Regions from separate parts of the Devosia sp. GW821-FHT12F11 genome, predicted to be linked through region 2. Evidence: riboswitches for the same ligand, from Rfam matches in the RefSeq annotation. Region 2 holds a riboswitch; the other holds the start of a gene.
What was found. A riboswitch is a leader RNA that binds a small molecule or an ion and turns the genes downstream of it on or off. The one in region 2 is predicted to bind cobalamin.
Positions count from the first base shown of each region.

Region 1: linked by a shared signal. The riboswitch ahead of AC1ROK_RS01260 (HupE/UreJ family protein) and the one ahead of AC1ROK_RS09385 (CbtB domain-containing protein) in region 2 are both predicted to bind cobalamin.

Region 1 covers NZ_JBXAPX010000001.1:249,962-257,360, forward strand. The annotation lists gene AC1ROK_RS01240 (PadR family transcriptional regulator) at 1-281, opposite strand, end outside; gene AC1ROK_RS01245 (MBL fold metallo-hydrolase) at 537-1,343, opposite strand; gene AC1ROK_RS01250 (hypothetical protein) at 1,596-2,210, opposite strand; gene rplS (50S ribosomal protein L19) at 2,423-2,968, opposite strand; gene AC1ROK_RS01260 (HupE/UreJ family protein) at 3,276-3,860, opposite strand; cobalamin riboswitch at 3,921-4,121, opposite strand; gene AC1ROK_RS01265 (hypothetical protein) at 4,252-4,569, shown strand; gene AC1ROK_RS01270 (copper chaperone PCu(A)C domain-containing protein) at 4,634-5,617, shown strand; gene AC1ROK_RS01275 (SCO family protein) at 5,619-6,218, shown strand; gene trmD (tRNA (guanosine(37)-N1)-methyltransferase TrmD) at 6,219-6,899, opposite strand; gene rimM (ribosome maturation factor RimM) at 6,896-7,399, opposite strand, start outside.
Region 2 covers NZ_JBXAPX010000002.1:779,675-787,073, reverse strand. The annotation lists gene AC1ROK_RS09415 (GTP-binding protein) at 1-683, shown strand, start outside; gene AC1ROK_RS09410 (NAD(P)/FAD-dependent oxidoreductase) at 751-1,659, shown strand; gene AC1ROK_RS09405 (DMT family protein) at 1,634-1,990, opposite strand; gene AC1ROK_RS09400 (FAD-dependent monooxygenase) at 2,060-3,253, opposite strand; gene AC1ROK_RS09395 (MarR family winged helix-turn-helix transcriptional regulator) at 3,321-3,800, shown strand; gene AC1ROK_RS09390 (hypothetical protein) at 3,881-4,480, shown strand; cobalamin riboswitch at 4,501-4,720, shown strand; gene AC1ROK_RS09385 (CbtB domain-containing protein) at 4,817-4,999, shown strand; gene AC1ROK_RS09380 (CbtA family protein) at 5,031-5,798, shown strand; gene cobW (cobalamin biosynthesis protein CobW) at 5,795-6,868, shown strand; gene cobN (cobaltochelatase subunit CobN) at 6,868-7,399, shown strand, end outside.

The DNA of each region.
Region 1 (7,399 bases), on a different contig from region 2:
TAGACGATGCCGGGGCTCGGCGAATAAAAGCCCTTCGAATGCTCCTCGATCGCCTTGATCAGGTCGTAGCCGTGCCGCGGCTGCTGTTCGATCAGGAACAGCGCCACCAGCCTGAGGTCGCCCGAGGCCAGCATCCGTCCGATGCGGAAATTGCCCCCGAACCCACCCCAGTCGCCAGGGTTGATGTTGGCTTCGAAGTTGCCGAACTTGCGGAACCCGCGTCGCGCCATGGCTTCCATGCGCCGCCAGTTCCGGTCCCACCGGTGGTCGTGATCATGCATATCACATCTCCAAGATATATCTTACGATAGCCGAAAGATATGCCTCGGGTGCTGACGCTTCAAGATAGCTCTCAAGATATATCTTAGGTCAGCGATGTTGACGGGTGGTGGGCACATTGCATCCCAACCACAGTGTTACCCCGGCGAAGGCCGGGGCCCATCCCGAGGTGGCGCCCTTCACCGCTGGAGCCGAACCATCTCAGGATGGATCCCGGCCTGCGCCGGGATGACATCGGGTATTCGGGGTCCGACGACTTACTGGCTGATCGCCTGCACATAGCGCTCCGCCGAAGCCGCTACCCGCGACTTGGCATCCCGCGTCATCACCCGGTCCCACCAGCCGGCATAGATCCGGTCATAGGCAAATGGCTCGACCGTGCCGACGATGCGGTTCACCTCGCGTGCCGGCAGCGGGATCAGGTTGGGATAGGAGTACATGAAGCTCACCCAGCGGGTGTCCGGCACCACCATGATGGTATCGCCGGTCATCAGCACGCCCTTGCCGTCTTCGCCCGTCCAGTGCAGCGCGGTGGAGCCGACAAAATGCCCGCCGCAACGTACCAGCGTTACCCCCTGCCCGAGCTCCAGCGTCTCGCCGCTCCAGTAGTTCACGCGTTCCGACCGCCGCATCACATATTGCCGGTTCGCCTCGTGGATATGGATCGGCACGCCACCCAGCGCCTCCGACCAGTCGACCATCGAGGAATAGAAGTGCGGGTGCGAGATCGCCATCGCCCGCACCCCACCCAGCTCCTTGATCCGGGCCACAGCCTCGTCGGTGACCAGCGGCGTGCAATCCCACAGCACCCCGCCACCCGGTTGCTGGATCAGCAGCATGCGCTGCCCGATGGCGATCTGCGGCGTCGCCCCGATCCCCACCAGCCCCGGCTCCTGCTCCTTGAACTCGATCGTGTGCTTCTGCTGCAGCTCCGCCAGCGTCGTCCAGCGCTGCCCGGCGGCGGTCACATATTGCCGCTCGTCATCGCAGATAGCGCAGCGCGCGGGCGGCGCCTCAGACGGCGCATGGCCCACGCCACAGGTGACGCAGATGAAGGATTGCATCGGAACTCTCCGGTCGTTGTGGTGCTGCCGGGCGGTAATCTGGCGAATGCGCCGGGAAATGCAACCACGGCGCCTGCCCACACCCCTCCCCTACCCTCCCCTTCGAGGAGAGGGTGCCGGCCGGTGTGTCAGGCACAATCCCGCCCCAGCCACCACCTCCCCCTCGACGGGGGAGGCAAGCGCAGCTTGTGAGCGGAGCGAACTAGCGTAGCTCGGAGGGAGTGCGCCACTCGCGCAGACAGCGGCGCCTGGCTACTGCGCCACCAGTCCCTTCCACTGCTCCAGTTCGTCCAGCGTCTCGCCGGCCCCGGCCAGCGCGAACTGGTAGATATCGAAGCTGCCGACCATCACGCCGTAATAGCCCGGCCGCTCGCGCGCCTCGTGCTTGAGCCTGAGGATCAGGTCGCGGTCGCAGGCCGAGAGGTCGGCCCTGAGGTTGGCATCGCGCGCCTGGCGGACGGCGAAATCGAACGGCTCCCAGCCCCAGATGTCGCATTTCCAGGGGTTGCCGGCGTAATCGTTGAACTCGATGCCCCAATAGAGTCCGGCGCCGAGCGGGTGCGGCGCGACATAGTCGTTGAGGAAGCTCGCCTTGTGGAGCTGCAATCCCGCCCGATCGAACTGGATGGCGATATCGGCGGCGAGACCGGCCCATTCGGCCCAGCGTTCCGCCTCGCACGGCATGTGGATGTCGATATCGCGCCACACCATCAGGTCGTAGCCGGCACTGCCGGTCACCACCGCCTCGCCGAAACGGGCATTGAGCAGTTCGAGCAGGCCGGTTTCGACCAGCACGGTGCGGGCTTCCGCCCTGAGTTCCGCGGCGAGGTGCCGCCTCTCTTCCGCGTCCTGAAGAGCTGCGTCCATTCCAATTTCCCCATAGCGAGATCTTTGATCTCGCGTGCACAAAGACCGGAATACGGGGCATCCCAACCCCGGAATCAAAAGCCCGGCTCGTGAGCCGGGCTGAACTCTAGTCGCGCTCGTGCCCAAACTGTGGCACGGCTGGAGCGGGCGCAGGAAAAGTTGTGAGACTTTTCCGTTCGGCGCCCGCGACCACCTAGACGCGCTTCAACTGATTACTCAGCCTTGGGCTCGGTCGCGGCGGCTGCCTCGGCAGCAGCAGCGGCGGCGGCCTCGGCGGCGTCCTTCTCGGCGAGCTCCCGGGCCAGCGCCTCGGCGGCTGCGATCTTCTCGGCCTCGCGGGCGTTCTTGGCCTCGATGGCGGCTTCGCGCTCGCCGGCCTCGATCTTCTTGGTGCGGGCGCCCTGGTTCTCGAAAATACGGGCGGCCTTACCGCGACGATCGCGCAGGTAGTAGAGCTTGGCGCGACGGACCTTACCGCGCTTGATCACTTCGACGCGGTCGATATTGGGGGAGAGCACGGGGAACACGCGTTCCACGCCTTCGCCGTACGAAATCTTGCGCACGGTGAAGCTTTCCATGATGCCGGTGCCGGAGCGGGCGATGACGACGCCCTCATAGGCCTGCAGGCGTTCCTTGTCGCCTTCGCGGATCTTCACCCACACCTTGACGGTATCGCCGTGGGTAAATTCCGGATGGGCGCCCTTGGCGAGCAGCTTGTCGTGCTGCTCCTGATTGAGCTGTTCGATGATCTTGGACATCTGATGTTCCGTTCGTCTTTTTCAAAGGAGCGTTTCGCCGGCTTCACGCCGACCGCCCGGTCTTGGTTGCACGGATTTTTATGCATTATTGGCCGAGCCGAAGCTCAAGCGAGCGGGGCTATAAATCAAGAACGCCCGGGAGTCTAGGGTCAGCTCGTCTGGGGCTCGGTTCTAGGGTTTGCTCGACATCGCCGAAGCTGCCAGGTCATTCCCGCGCAAGCGGGAACCTCCGCTTGCGATGCTGGCCCCGGAAACGGCTATCCCCGCTTGCGCGGGGATGACCAGTTCCACTAGCGCTGCGAGAGGCTTAGAGCCAGCCGGCCAGCACGCCGATGCCGCCCAGCGCGAACACGCCGCCCGCCACCTGTGCAACGGTCTTGCCGTATTTGCCGACCAGCCTGGTCACGCCCATTGCCGCGCCGATGCCGGCTGCATGCAGTAGCGCCGTCGCCACGATAAAGCCCGCCGCATATTCGAAGCCCGAGGCATCGACCGGCATTTCGGCGCCATGCGCATGGCCGTGGAAGATCGCGAACACCCCGACCAGCGCCGAAGCCGCAACGACCGGCATCGGCCGGCCCAGCGCCGCGGCGCCGCCGATCACCACGCTCGACAGCGCAATGCCCAGTTCGACGAACGGCACGTCGATCTGGCCAAGGCCGAGCAGGAACCCGACCGCCATCATGGCCACGAAGCTCAGCGGCACCAGCCACAGCGCCTTGCCGCCCAGCACGTAGGCGAACACGCCCACGGCCACCATGGCGAGGATGTGGTCGATACCGCCGACCGGATGCATGAAGCCGTGGAGGAACCCCGAAGTATCGCCGTGCCCGGTATGGGCAAAGGCCGCCGTCGGAACGGCGATGAGCAGAAGGGCCAGAAGCGCGCGCATAAATATCTCCATCTCGGGACCCACCGTCCCGTAGCGTTTTTCATGTTCGATGGTCCCGGTTTGGGTCACCACCGGACGGCCGGTCTCCTGGCTCCGGGCACCTCTCACTCCACCTTCCCAGTCGCAAACCAGTGGCACGCTGAGTGAGAGTCAGGCCCGTTACAGTCGCGGGGGCGGCGCCGGCATCGGCCAATGGCCTACCGGCTTCCCGTTTCACGCCGCATCGTTCGAATGCAGCGCACCGTCGCCTTATCTCTGTCAGGTTCCACCGGTGAGTTCAATCGGCGGCCGCGCATTTGCCGCATGACGCAGTGCCCCCCGCTGCGCTAAAGGGTCTTGTCGTCCAACGGGGTCGTTGCCGGTGCTCAACGCGCGAAACATGGGAAGAGAGTTGCTGCACGCGCTTGTCGTGCTCGCTCTGGTTTTCCTCAGTTTCGCCCATGCCCCGGTGGTTGCTGCATCCGCCGGCCCCGACACCCTCACCGCCACGCTCGACATGAGCTATTGCGGCGACACCCCGGATGACCCCAAGGCGCACGCCCCCTGTCACGCCTGCCGCATTGGCGGCGCCGACCTGCCGCCGCCCTGCAACATCGCTATCCCGGTGGCAATGCTGGCAGATGTCGCCTATGGCGCCCTCCCCGCCTTGCACCTGCCGGCCGAGCCGCTCGGCACCGCCACCGCCCGCGGACCACCCGCCTCCGTCTGATCGATCGAACCCATTATCGATTGCCGCGCGCCAGCAACTGCCGCGGCCAACAGACGAGAGCTAGATGCACACCACGTCCCCTATCGCCGCATTCGCGGCTGCAACCCTCATGCTCGCGAGCCCGGCCTTCGCGCATGCGACGCTCACTCCGGCCAGCGCCGCCAACGGCGCCACCGTCAAGGTCGCCATCGCCATCCCGCATGGCTGCGACGGCGCCCCCACCGACACGGTCAGCGTCGTGCTGCCCGAGGGTTTCGTGTCGGCCAAGCCCATGGTGAAGGCCGGCTGGACGGTCGAGATCGCCAAAGGCGACTACCGGAACAGCTACCAGGTGCACGGCCAGCCGGTGACCTCCGGCGCCCTCGCGGTCACCTGGGCCGGCGGCTCGGTCCCCGATGACCAGTTCGATGAGTTCGCCATCCAGGGTTCGCTCCAGGGCTTTGACGCCGAGACCAGCCTGCCCTTCGTTGTGACGCAGAAATGCGGCGCCGCGTCCGTGGTCTGGGACCAGATCGCCGCCCCAGGCGAGAGTGCCCACGCCCTCGAGCATCCGGCTCCCACCCTCGCCGTCACCACGGCGGCTGCCGGCGAGCACGACCATGGCGCCATGAGCATGGCCGCTCCGGCCGCGGTCACCGTCGGCAATCTCGAGATCAGCGGCGGTTTTTCCCGCGCCACCCTCCCCAATGCGCCGGTCGGCGGCGGCTATCTCACCATCACCAACACGGGCGGCGAAGCCGATCGCCTGGTGAGCGCCGCCTCGCCGGTGGCCGGCGTGGTCCAGATCCATCAGATGAAGATGGAGGGCGACCTGATGAAGATGAACGAGGTGCCCGAAGGCGTCGAAATCCCGGCCGGCGAGACCGTCACCCTGGCGCCCGGCGGCCTCCACATCATGTTCATGCAGCTCACTGGGCCGCTGGTTGAGGGCACCACGATCCCGCTGACCCTCAGCTTCGAGAAAGCCGGCAGCGTCGAGGTGGAACTCAGCGTCGAGAGCCCGGCCGCCAAGGGTCCGGCCGAAGACCACTCGATGCACGGCGGCTGAGATGAACGCCTTTACCTCGCGACTGCGCCTCGCGCTCTGGGGTCTGGTGGCACTGGCGGCAGTAGCGGCAACGCTGCTGTTCTTCGTCACGCGCCCGACCCCTGAAAGCGGCGGCATCGGCGGCGGCAGCTATGCCCTCGTCGATCAACGCGGCAATCCGGTCGATCAGTCCATGCTGGTCGGCCAACCCTCGCTGCTGTTCTTCGGCTACACCCACTGCCCCGATGTCTGCCCGACCACCATGGGTGAGATGGCGGGCTGGTTCGCCGACCTCGGTGACGAGGCCGACACCCTGAAGGCCTTCTTCGTGACGGTCGATCCCGAGCGCGACACCCCCGAAATCCTCGATGGCTATGTCAGCTGGGTGTCCGACCGGGTCACCGGCGTCACCGGCAAGCCCGAAGAAGTCGCCAAGATGGTGAAGGCCTGGAAGGTGCTGGCCGAGAAGGTGCCGGGGCAAGGTTCGGATTACACCATGAACCACACCGCCTCGGTGTTCCTCGTCAATGCCGAGGGCGGTTTTGAAGGCACCATCGCCTACCAGGAAGCGACCTCGACGGCCCTCGCCAAGATCAGGAAGCTGCTCGGCAAGGCCGCCTGATCACTTCAGCAAATCCGGCCGGCGCGCCCGTGTGAGCTTCTCGCTCTCGGCGCGCCGCCACTTCTCGACCTTGCCGTGGTCGCCCGAGGTCAGCACGGCGGGAATCTCGCGCCCCTCGAACAGTTGCGGCCGGGTGTATTGCGGGTATTCCAAGAGCCCGTTCTCGAAACTCTCGTCGGCATGGCTTTCCGCCGCTCCCAGCACGCCGGGGAGCAGCCGCACCACCGCTTCGAGCAGCACCATGGCGGCGACTTCGCCGCCGGCCAGCACATAGTCGCCGATCGAGACTTCCTCGAGCCCACGCGCCTCGATCACCCGCTGGTCGATTCCCTCGAACCGCCCGCAGACGATCACCGCCCCCGGGCCCGCCGCGAGCTCGCGCACCCGCGCCTGGGTCAGCGGCGTGCCGCGCGGCGACATCAGTAGTCGCGGCCGGGCATCACCTTCTGGCGACACTGCATCGATCGCCTTGGCAAGGATATCGGGCTTCAGCACCATGCCGGCGCCGCCGCCCGACGGGGTATCGTCCACCGTCCGGTGCCGGTCGGTAGCAAAATCCCTCAGTTGCGTGGTCTCGAGGCGCCACAGCCCATCCGCCATGCCGCGGCCGATCACCGAGGCGCCGAGCGGCCCGGGAAACAGTTCCGGAAACAGTGTGATGATGTGAGCCGAAAAGCTCAATCGGGTTCTTCTTCGCCCGGTTCCGCCTCGATCGGCGGATCGATCAGGAGGTACCCTTCGGCGACCCGCACCTCCGGCACCACGGCCTTTGAGAACGGATAGAGATAGGTATCGCCCGAGCGGGGGTCGCGGATTTCGAGCAGGTCGCCGGCGCCGAAATTCGGCACCGCCATCACCTCGCCGATCTCCGAGCCGTCGGCCAGCCGGGCTTTCAGCCCGATCAGGTCGGCGTGGTAGAAATCGTCGTCGTCATCGGGGTCAGGCAGCAGCGCGCGGTCGACATAGAGCTCGACCCCGTTCAGCTTCTCCGCCGCGTTGCGGTCGTTGATCCCCTCGAGCCGCGCCACCAGCACATTGGTGGTGGTGCGAGCCGCGAGGATCTTGATCGTGAGGCCCGGCTTGTTGGTCGAAAGCGGGCCATAGGAAGCCAGCGCCAGCGGGTCCTCGGTAAAGGACTGGATACGCACTTCGCCCTTGATCCCATGGGCCGCGCCGATGCG
Region 2 (7,399 bases):
ACCAGATCGAGTTCGCCGACGTTATCGTGCTGAACAAGGTCGCGACCGCCACGCCGGATGCGCTCGCGGCCGCGCGCCGCATCATCCGTTCGCTGAACGCCGGCGCCGAGCTCATCGAAACCGACTTCAGCCGCGTCGCCATCGACCAGATCCTCGGCACCGGCCGCTTCAACTTCGATCGCGCCGAGCAGCATCCGCTGTGGTTCAAGGAACTGAACGGCTTTGCCGATCACATTCCGGAAACCCTCGAATACGGCATCCGCTCCTTCGTCTATCGGGCGCGCCGGCCGTTCAACCCGCTGCTGTTCAACAGCTTCGTCGCTCGGGCTCACCCCGGCGTCATCCGCGCCAAAGGTTTCTTCTGGCTTGCCACCCGGCCGCACTATGTCGGCGAACTGAGTCAGGCCGGCCAACTGGTCTCGACCAGTCGGCGGGGGCTCTGGTGGTCCGCCGTGCCACGGCAACGCTGGCCCGACGATCCACAGTGGGAAACTGCCATGGCCGCCTATCTCGATCCCATCTGGGGCGACCGCCGGCAGGAGATCGTCTTCATCGGTACCGACCCGATGGACGAGGCGTCGCTGCGCCGGGCGCTGGACGACTGCCTGATCCCGGCACGCGCCTTCACCCCATCGGCCTGGGAGCACCTCCCCGATCCGTTCCCGGCCTGGTCGCCGGCCTGATGCAGATCTCAGTCCGGCGGAACGTCTCTTCGCCGGCGCCATTCCCCGTTCGGAACAGGACAATGATATGTACGATGTCATCATCATCGGCGGCGGCTTTGCCGGCCTCGCCGCCGCCACGCAACTGGGTCGCGCCCGCCGCAAGGTGCTGGTGCTCGATACCGGCAAGCCGCGCAACCGCTTCGCCGCCCACTCGCATGGCTTCCTCTCGCGCGATGGCGCCGCGCCGGGCGAACTGCTGGCCGAAGCCCGTCGCCAGCTCGAGACCTACGGCACCGTCGAGCTCCGCAATGCCGAGGCCATCGCTGCCTCGGGTGAGTTCGACGGGTTCAGCATCGAGCTCGCCTCACACCAGCGGCTCGCCGCCCGTCGGCTGATCATCGCCCACGGCGTCACCGATGATACCAGCGGTATTCCCGGCATGGCGGAGTGCTGGGGCAAGACGGTGCTGCATTGCCCCTACTGCCACGGCTATGAGGTCGCCGATCACCGCCTCGGCCTGATGCTGCGCGAGGGCGATATCCCGCACCTCGCCCGCTTCTTTTCCGAGTGGACCAGCGACCTGACGCTGTTCGCCAACGGCGCCCCGGTCGATCCGATCGTCCGCACTGCGCTGGCCGATATGCGGGTGAAGCTGGTCGAGGAGGCGCTGGTGCGCTTCGATCACGACGGCGGCAAGCTGAACTCCGTTGTCACCACCGCGGGCTCGGTCGCACTCGACGCCATCTTCGCCCACGCGCCGATCCGGTTCGCGAGCAATCTCGGCATCCAGCTCGGCTGCGAAACCAAGGCCGGCATGGCAGGCGACTTCTTCGTCGTCGATCACCTGCAGCAGACCAGCATTCCCGGGGTCTATGCCGCGGGCGATGCGGCCAGACCAATGCACAATATCAGCTTTGCGGTCGCCGATGGGGCAGGGGCCGGCGTCTTCGCTCACCAGTCACTGGTCGCTACTTCAGCGGCCCCCGGAAGATGAAGAACGCTCCGGCAAAGATCAGCAGGAAGCCGACCGCGTGGTTCCAGGTCAGCTTCTCGCCGAGGACGAACACCGCGAAGCCGGCGAACACCGTGAGGCTGATCACCTCCTGGATGGTCTTGAGCTCCGCCGCGGTATAGGCGCCGTAGCCGATACGGTTGGCGGGCACCGCCAGCCAGTATTCCACCAGCGCGATGCCCCAGCTGACCATCACCGCCACCCACATCGCCATATGCGGGAACTTGAGGTGCCCATACCAGGCGACGGTCATGAACACGTTGGAGCCGATCAGGAGCAGGATCGGCATCACCGTCTGGAAGGTGAAGGGCATCGGGGCACCGGGGCGAATCAGTTGGCTTCGTCCATTGATCGCCGGGCCCTGTGTCGGCCGCAAGGCCGCTCAGTTCGGCCGGACCAGCGGGGTATCGTCGGCTCGGAAGGCGAACAAGTGCTCCTGCCCACGCTGGCCGAGCGGCACGAACAGCGGCAACACCAGGTCGCGCACTCGCCGCGCCAGCCAACCCTGCGCCTTCTTGGGCGTGCCACCCTGCCGGCCGAGCCGCACCGCCGCCTCCACGCGGTCGCGCCGCAATGCCTCGAAACGTCGAAAGGCGCTTTCCGGCGTCGCCTCCGCCTCGAGGCAGGCCGCCAGCACCAGCGCGTCCTCGAGCGCCATCGATGCGCCCTGGCCCGAATGCGGGGTCACCGCATGCGCCGCATCGCCGATCAGGATCACCCGCCCCCTCGACCAATAGGGCAGGCTCGGCACGTCGTAATCGGGATAGATCCGGCTCACCTGCGGCGCGGCAGCCGCGATGATCCGCCGGTTGACCGAGGGATCGCCGCGATGCAGCGCTTCGAAATACCCGGTCGCTGCCTGGCGATCGATCAGTTGCGCCTGCTTTTCGTCGGCGGGAAAGCTGTTGAACCAATAGACCGGGCCGCCCGGGTCCTTGATGTAGCCGAAGAACGCCCGTCGCCCGAAGGTCATCAACATCTGCCCGTTCGTCGGCGGCACCTCCGGCACATCGACGATGCCGCCGCTCCCCAGTAGCCCGTTATAGGCCGGTGACGGCAGCCCGGGCATGGCGAGGCCACGCACATTGGAGCGGAGGCCATCTGCCCCCACCAGCACGTCGAAACTGTGTGTCACGCCGTCAGCGGTCGTCGCCGCCACCTCGCCTTCCAGATTGGCGACCGCTATCACCGGCGTCTCGAACTGCATCGGCACCCCTGCGGCACGGGCTGCGCCGAGAAGGATCTCGCTCAGCGCGCCGCGCCGGATCGTCACCGAGGGGGCGCCGAACCGCGCCGTGTGGCGGGCATAGTCGACCGTGCCGAGCGCCTTGCCGTGTTCGTTGTGGAGGACAATGGCGCGCGTTTCGACCCCGTGCCGCAGCGCCTCCGTCGCAAGGCCAAAGCCGCGCAGCGCGTTCATGCCGTTGGGCGCCAGCGTCAGGAAAATCCCCTCGTCGATCACCTGCTTTTCGCTGCGCTTCTCGAAGACAACGGGGGCGAAGCCGCGCCTGACCAGCGCCAGGGCCAGGCCGAGGCCGGCGGAACCTGCGCCAACGATACCGATGCGTGCTTTCATTCTTGCCTCACCTGCGCGACGCCGCATATCATGCGCCCGTCGTATTATTCGATGAGTAGATAATTAGATGGTCGAAATAAATTCGTCAAGCGATGCAAAGGCCGAGCTCGTGCAGCGGCTCGGCACGCTCATCGTGCGCTGGCAGGAGGCGACGCAGCGTTATGACGAGGAGGTGGGAGCAATCTTCCAGCTCGGCCCGGCCGAACGGCTGTGCCTCAGCTTCCTCACCAGCGGTCCGCAGACCGCCAGCGCCATCGCCCGCGCCACCCGTCTCACCCCGGCCGCCGTCACTTCGCTGATCGACCGGCTCGAGGCCCGTAACTTCGTCCGCCGCCAACCCGATCCGCATGACCGGCGCAAGGTGCTGGTGGAACTCGCCGAGGCCACTGCCGCCGTCATCGAGAAGGCCTACGCCCCGATGGCGATCGCTGGCGCCGAAGCGCTGGGCAAGCGCAGCCTCGACGAGCTGCGCCTCCTCACCGAGGTGATCGTGGAGGTCCTCGCGATCCAGAACCAGATGACCGAACGGCTGCAGTCGGGTGGATGACCCTGCGCCCAGCTTCCGCCGCAAGGCCTGCCCAGACTCACTGGGCTCAGCTAGATTCGGCGGGTCAACGGAGGTCGACAATGCGCGCGCTGGTCCTGTTTCCCCTGTTGCTGCTGGCGGCGCCCGCCCTGGCCGCCGACATCGTCTGTGAGGGTCCTTTCGCCGCTGACAGCTCCGAAGCGCGGCTGATCGAGGCCTTCGGCAAGGACAATGTGGTGACTGGCGACGTCCCGGGCCCCGAGGGCTCCACCGTGCTCGCCACCACCATCTTCCCCAACGATCCCACCAAGACCATCGAGTTCGGCTGGTGGGACGAGGAGAAGCACGAGCGCGTCGCCTATTTCACCGTGCCGCCGGGAGACACCGCGCCGGGCGGGCTCAGGAAGGGGCTCACCGTCAAAGAGGTCGAGGCGTTGAATGGCGGGCCGTTCCAGCTCTACGGCTTCTTCTGGGATTATGGTGGCGCCGCCATCTTCGAGGGCGGCAAGCTCGCCCCGCCGGAAGGTGGTTGCTCGGTCAGCGTTCGCTTCGCCGTCGGCGATTATCCGGCCGATCTCAATGTCGATGCCATCTCCGGCGACATGCAGATCTCGTCGAGCGAGCCACTGCTCGAGAAGGTCGATGCGCGCGTCGACACTGTCACCGTCGGCTATCCCGATTCCGCTGCGGCGGAAGATTGACCGCGCCCCCTCCCGCGGCGTAACCATAGCCCCACGTTGGTTCCTCAAACCCGTTCGGGCGAGGGGATCAAAAGGGAACACGGTGCGGCGTACCCATCAGGGACCAAATCCGTGGCTGCCCCCGCAACTGTAAGTGGCGAGTGCCTCCGACTATGCCACTGACATCCCTCGGGATGTTGGGAAGGCCGGAGACCACGGTGACCCGCGAGTCAGGAGACCTGCCAGCGTCCGGGAGTGTTTCGGGAAAAGTTGTGAGACTTTTCCGGTTCAAAACGCGACCCCCGGAAAGAGCTCGGGCGATGCGCCCACTTTCATCCGCACGGAGGGTGCAGGCATATGAATACTCAGGTCCAGACGGCGTCGGTCGTCCGTCTTTCTGTCTCGCAGCGGCTCATCGCAGGTGTGCTGGCGTTGTTTATCGGCTTCGTCCTTGTCGGCGGCGTCGGTTTTGCCAGCGACATGGCCATCCACAATGGTGCGCACGATACGCGCCATGCGCTTGGCTTCCCCTGCCATTGAGCTGACTCAGCTCTAAGCACACGAGACATCGATGAAACTCTTCCAGCGAATCTTTTTCGCTGCGGTCCTTGCCGGACTCGCAGCCGGCTTGGCCATGAGCGCCGTGCAGCAATGGCGCGTCGCACCACTGATCCTCGCCGCCGAGGTTTACGAGAACGCCGCCCCCGAGGCGTCGGCCGTCGCCGAGCACAGCCACGAGGCCGGCACCGCAGAGCATTCTCATGCCGAAGCCGCACCCGCCCACGAGCATGACGAAGACGCTTGGGCCCCGCAGGATGGCGCCGAGCGCATCGCCTACACCGTGCTGGCCAACCTCCTCGGCTGCATCGGCTTCGCCTTCCTGCTCGCTGCCGTCTCCGTCTTCTCGGGTATCGAGATCACTGCCCGCAACGGCGTGATCTGGGGGCTCGGCGGCTTCATCGCCCTGCAGCTCGCTCCAGCCCTCGGCCTGCCGCCTGAACTCCCGGGCATGCCCGCCGCCGATCTCGTCGCCCGCCAGGTCTGGTGGGTCGGCACGGCGCTCGCCACCGGTGCCGGCATCCTCGCCATCGCCAAACTCCGCAACTGGACCGGCATCGTCATTGCTGCCGTGCTGATCCTCGCGCCGCACGTCATCGGCGCGCCGCCGCTCTTGGGCGAGCACGCCAGCGCCGTCCCCGCCAACCTCGCCACATCATTCGCCGCGGCGACCCTCGCCACCGGTGCGCTGTTCTGGCTGATCGTCGGCCCGCTGTTCGGCTGGCTCAACGAGCGCTTCGCCCGATCTTCTGCCTTCGCCCTGAAAGGTGCCCACGCATGAGCACGACCGAACTCGCCAGTTCAAAGATCCCCGTCACCGTCATCACCGGCTTCCTCGGCGCCGGCAAGACCACCCTGGTCCGGCACCTGCTCGCCCATGCCAAGGGCAAGCGCATCGCGCTGATCATCAACGAGTTCGGCGAACTCGGCGTCGACAAGGAAATCCTCGCCGGCTGCGGCGACGAGACCTGCCGCGAAGAGGATATGATCGAGCTGAGCAACGGCTGCATCTGCTGCACTGTCGCCGACGAGTTCATCCCCACCATGCAGGCGCTGCTCGAGCGTGACGATCGCCCCGACCACATCGTCATCGAAACCTCCGGCCTCGCTTTGCCGCAGCCGCTGATCCGCGCCTTCAACTGGCCCGAGATCAAGTCCGAGGTGACCATCGACGGCGTCGTCACCGTCGCCGACGCGGCGGCGCTCAGCGAAGGCCGCTTCGCCAATGACGAACAGGCGGTCGATGCGCTCCGTTCCGCCGACGCCATGCTCGACCACGAGACGCCGCTCGGCGAGCTGTTCGAGGATCAGCTGATCGCCGCCGACATGGTGATCCTCAACAAGGCCGACCTGGTCTCCGACGCCCAGCTCGACACCATCGAAGCCCACCTCAAGGCCGAGATGCGTCCGGGCACCGGCGTGGTCCGCGCCCGCAACGGCCATGTCGATGTCGCGGCGCTCCTTGGCATGGGGCTCTCGACCGAAGACAACCTCGCCGGACGCGAGAGCCACCACGAGCTCGAGCACGGTGGCGAAGGCCACGAGCACGACGACTTCGATTCCTTCTCGGTCACCCTCGGCGGCGTCACCAGCAAGGATCATCTGCTGGCGACCATCGAGCAGACCATCCGCGCCCACGATGTGCTCCGTCTGAAGGGCTTCGCGTCGCTCCCCGGCGCCCCGGCCCGTCTCGCCATCCAGGCGGTCGGTCCGCGCGTCACCGCCTATTTCGATCGGCCATGGAAAGCGGGCGAAGCCCGCCAGACCACCCTGGTGGTGATCGGGGAGAGCCCGCTCAACCGCGCCGCCATCACCGCTAGCCTCGAGCAGGCGGTGGCGGCCGCAGCCTGATGCATCTCCTCGCGGCGCAAGCCGGAGCGCTGCAGCAGGAGGGCGAGGCCATCGACCTCGCCCAGACGCCCGGGGATGTCGTCTTTGCTTCGGCGGCCGACAGCGAGCTGATGATGCTTGCCGCCGCGGCCGATCGGGCGGCAACATCCGACCTGCGCCTCGCCAACCTGCTGCGGTTGAGCCACAACCTGTCGGTCGATCTGTGGCTCGACCAGACCGTGCAGCGCGCCCGGCTGGTGGTGGTCCGCCTGCTCGGCGGCCCGGCCTATTGGCAATACGGCGTCGATGAGCTCACCGCGCTGGCGTTGAGCGGCAAGATCCGGCTGGCGCTGCTCCCCGGCGACGCCAACCTCGATCCGATCCTGCAGCAACGCTCGACCATCCACCCGGATGACTGGACGCGCCTCCACGCCCTCTTCACCGCCGGCGGTCCCGAAAACGCCGACACGCTGCTGCAGGCTTTCGCACAACTGGCGCAATCGTCACCCTCCCCCTCGCGGGGAGGGATCAAGGGTGGGGGGAGCCCCACGC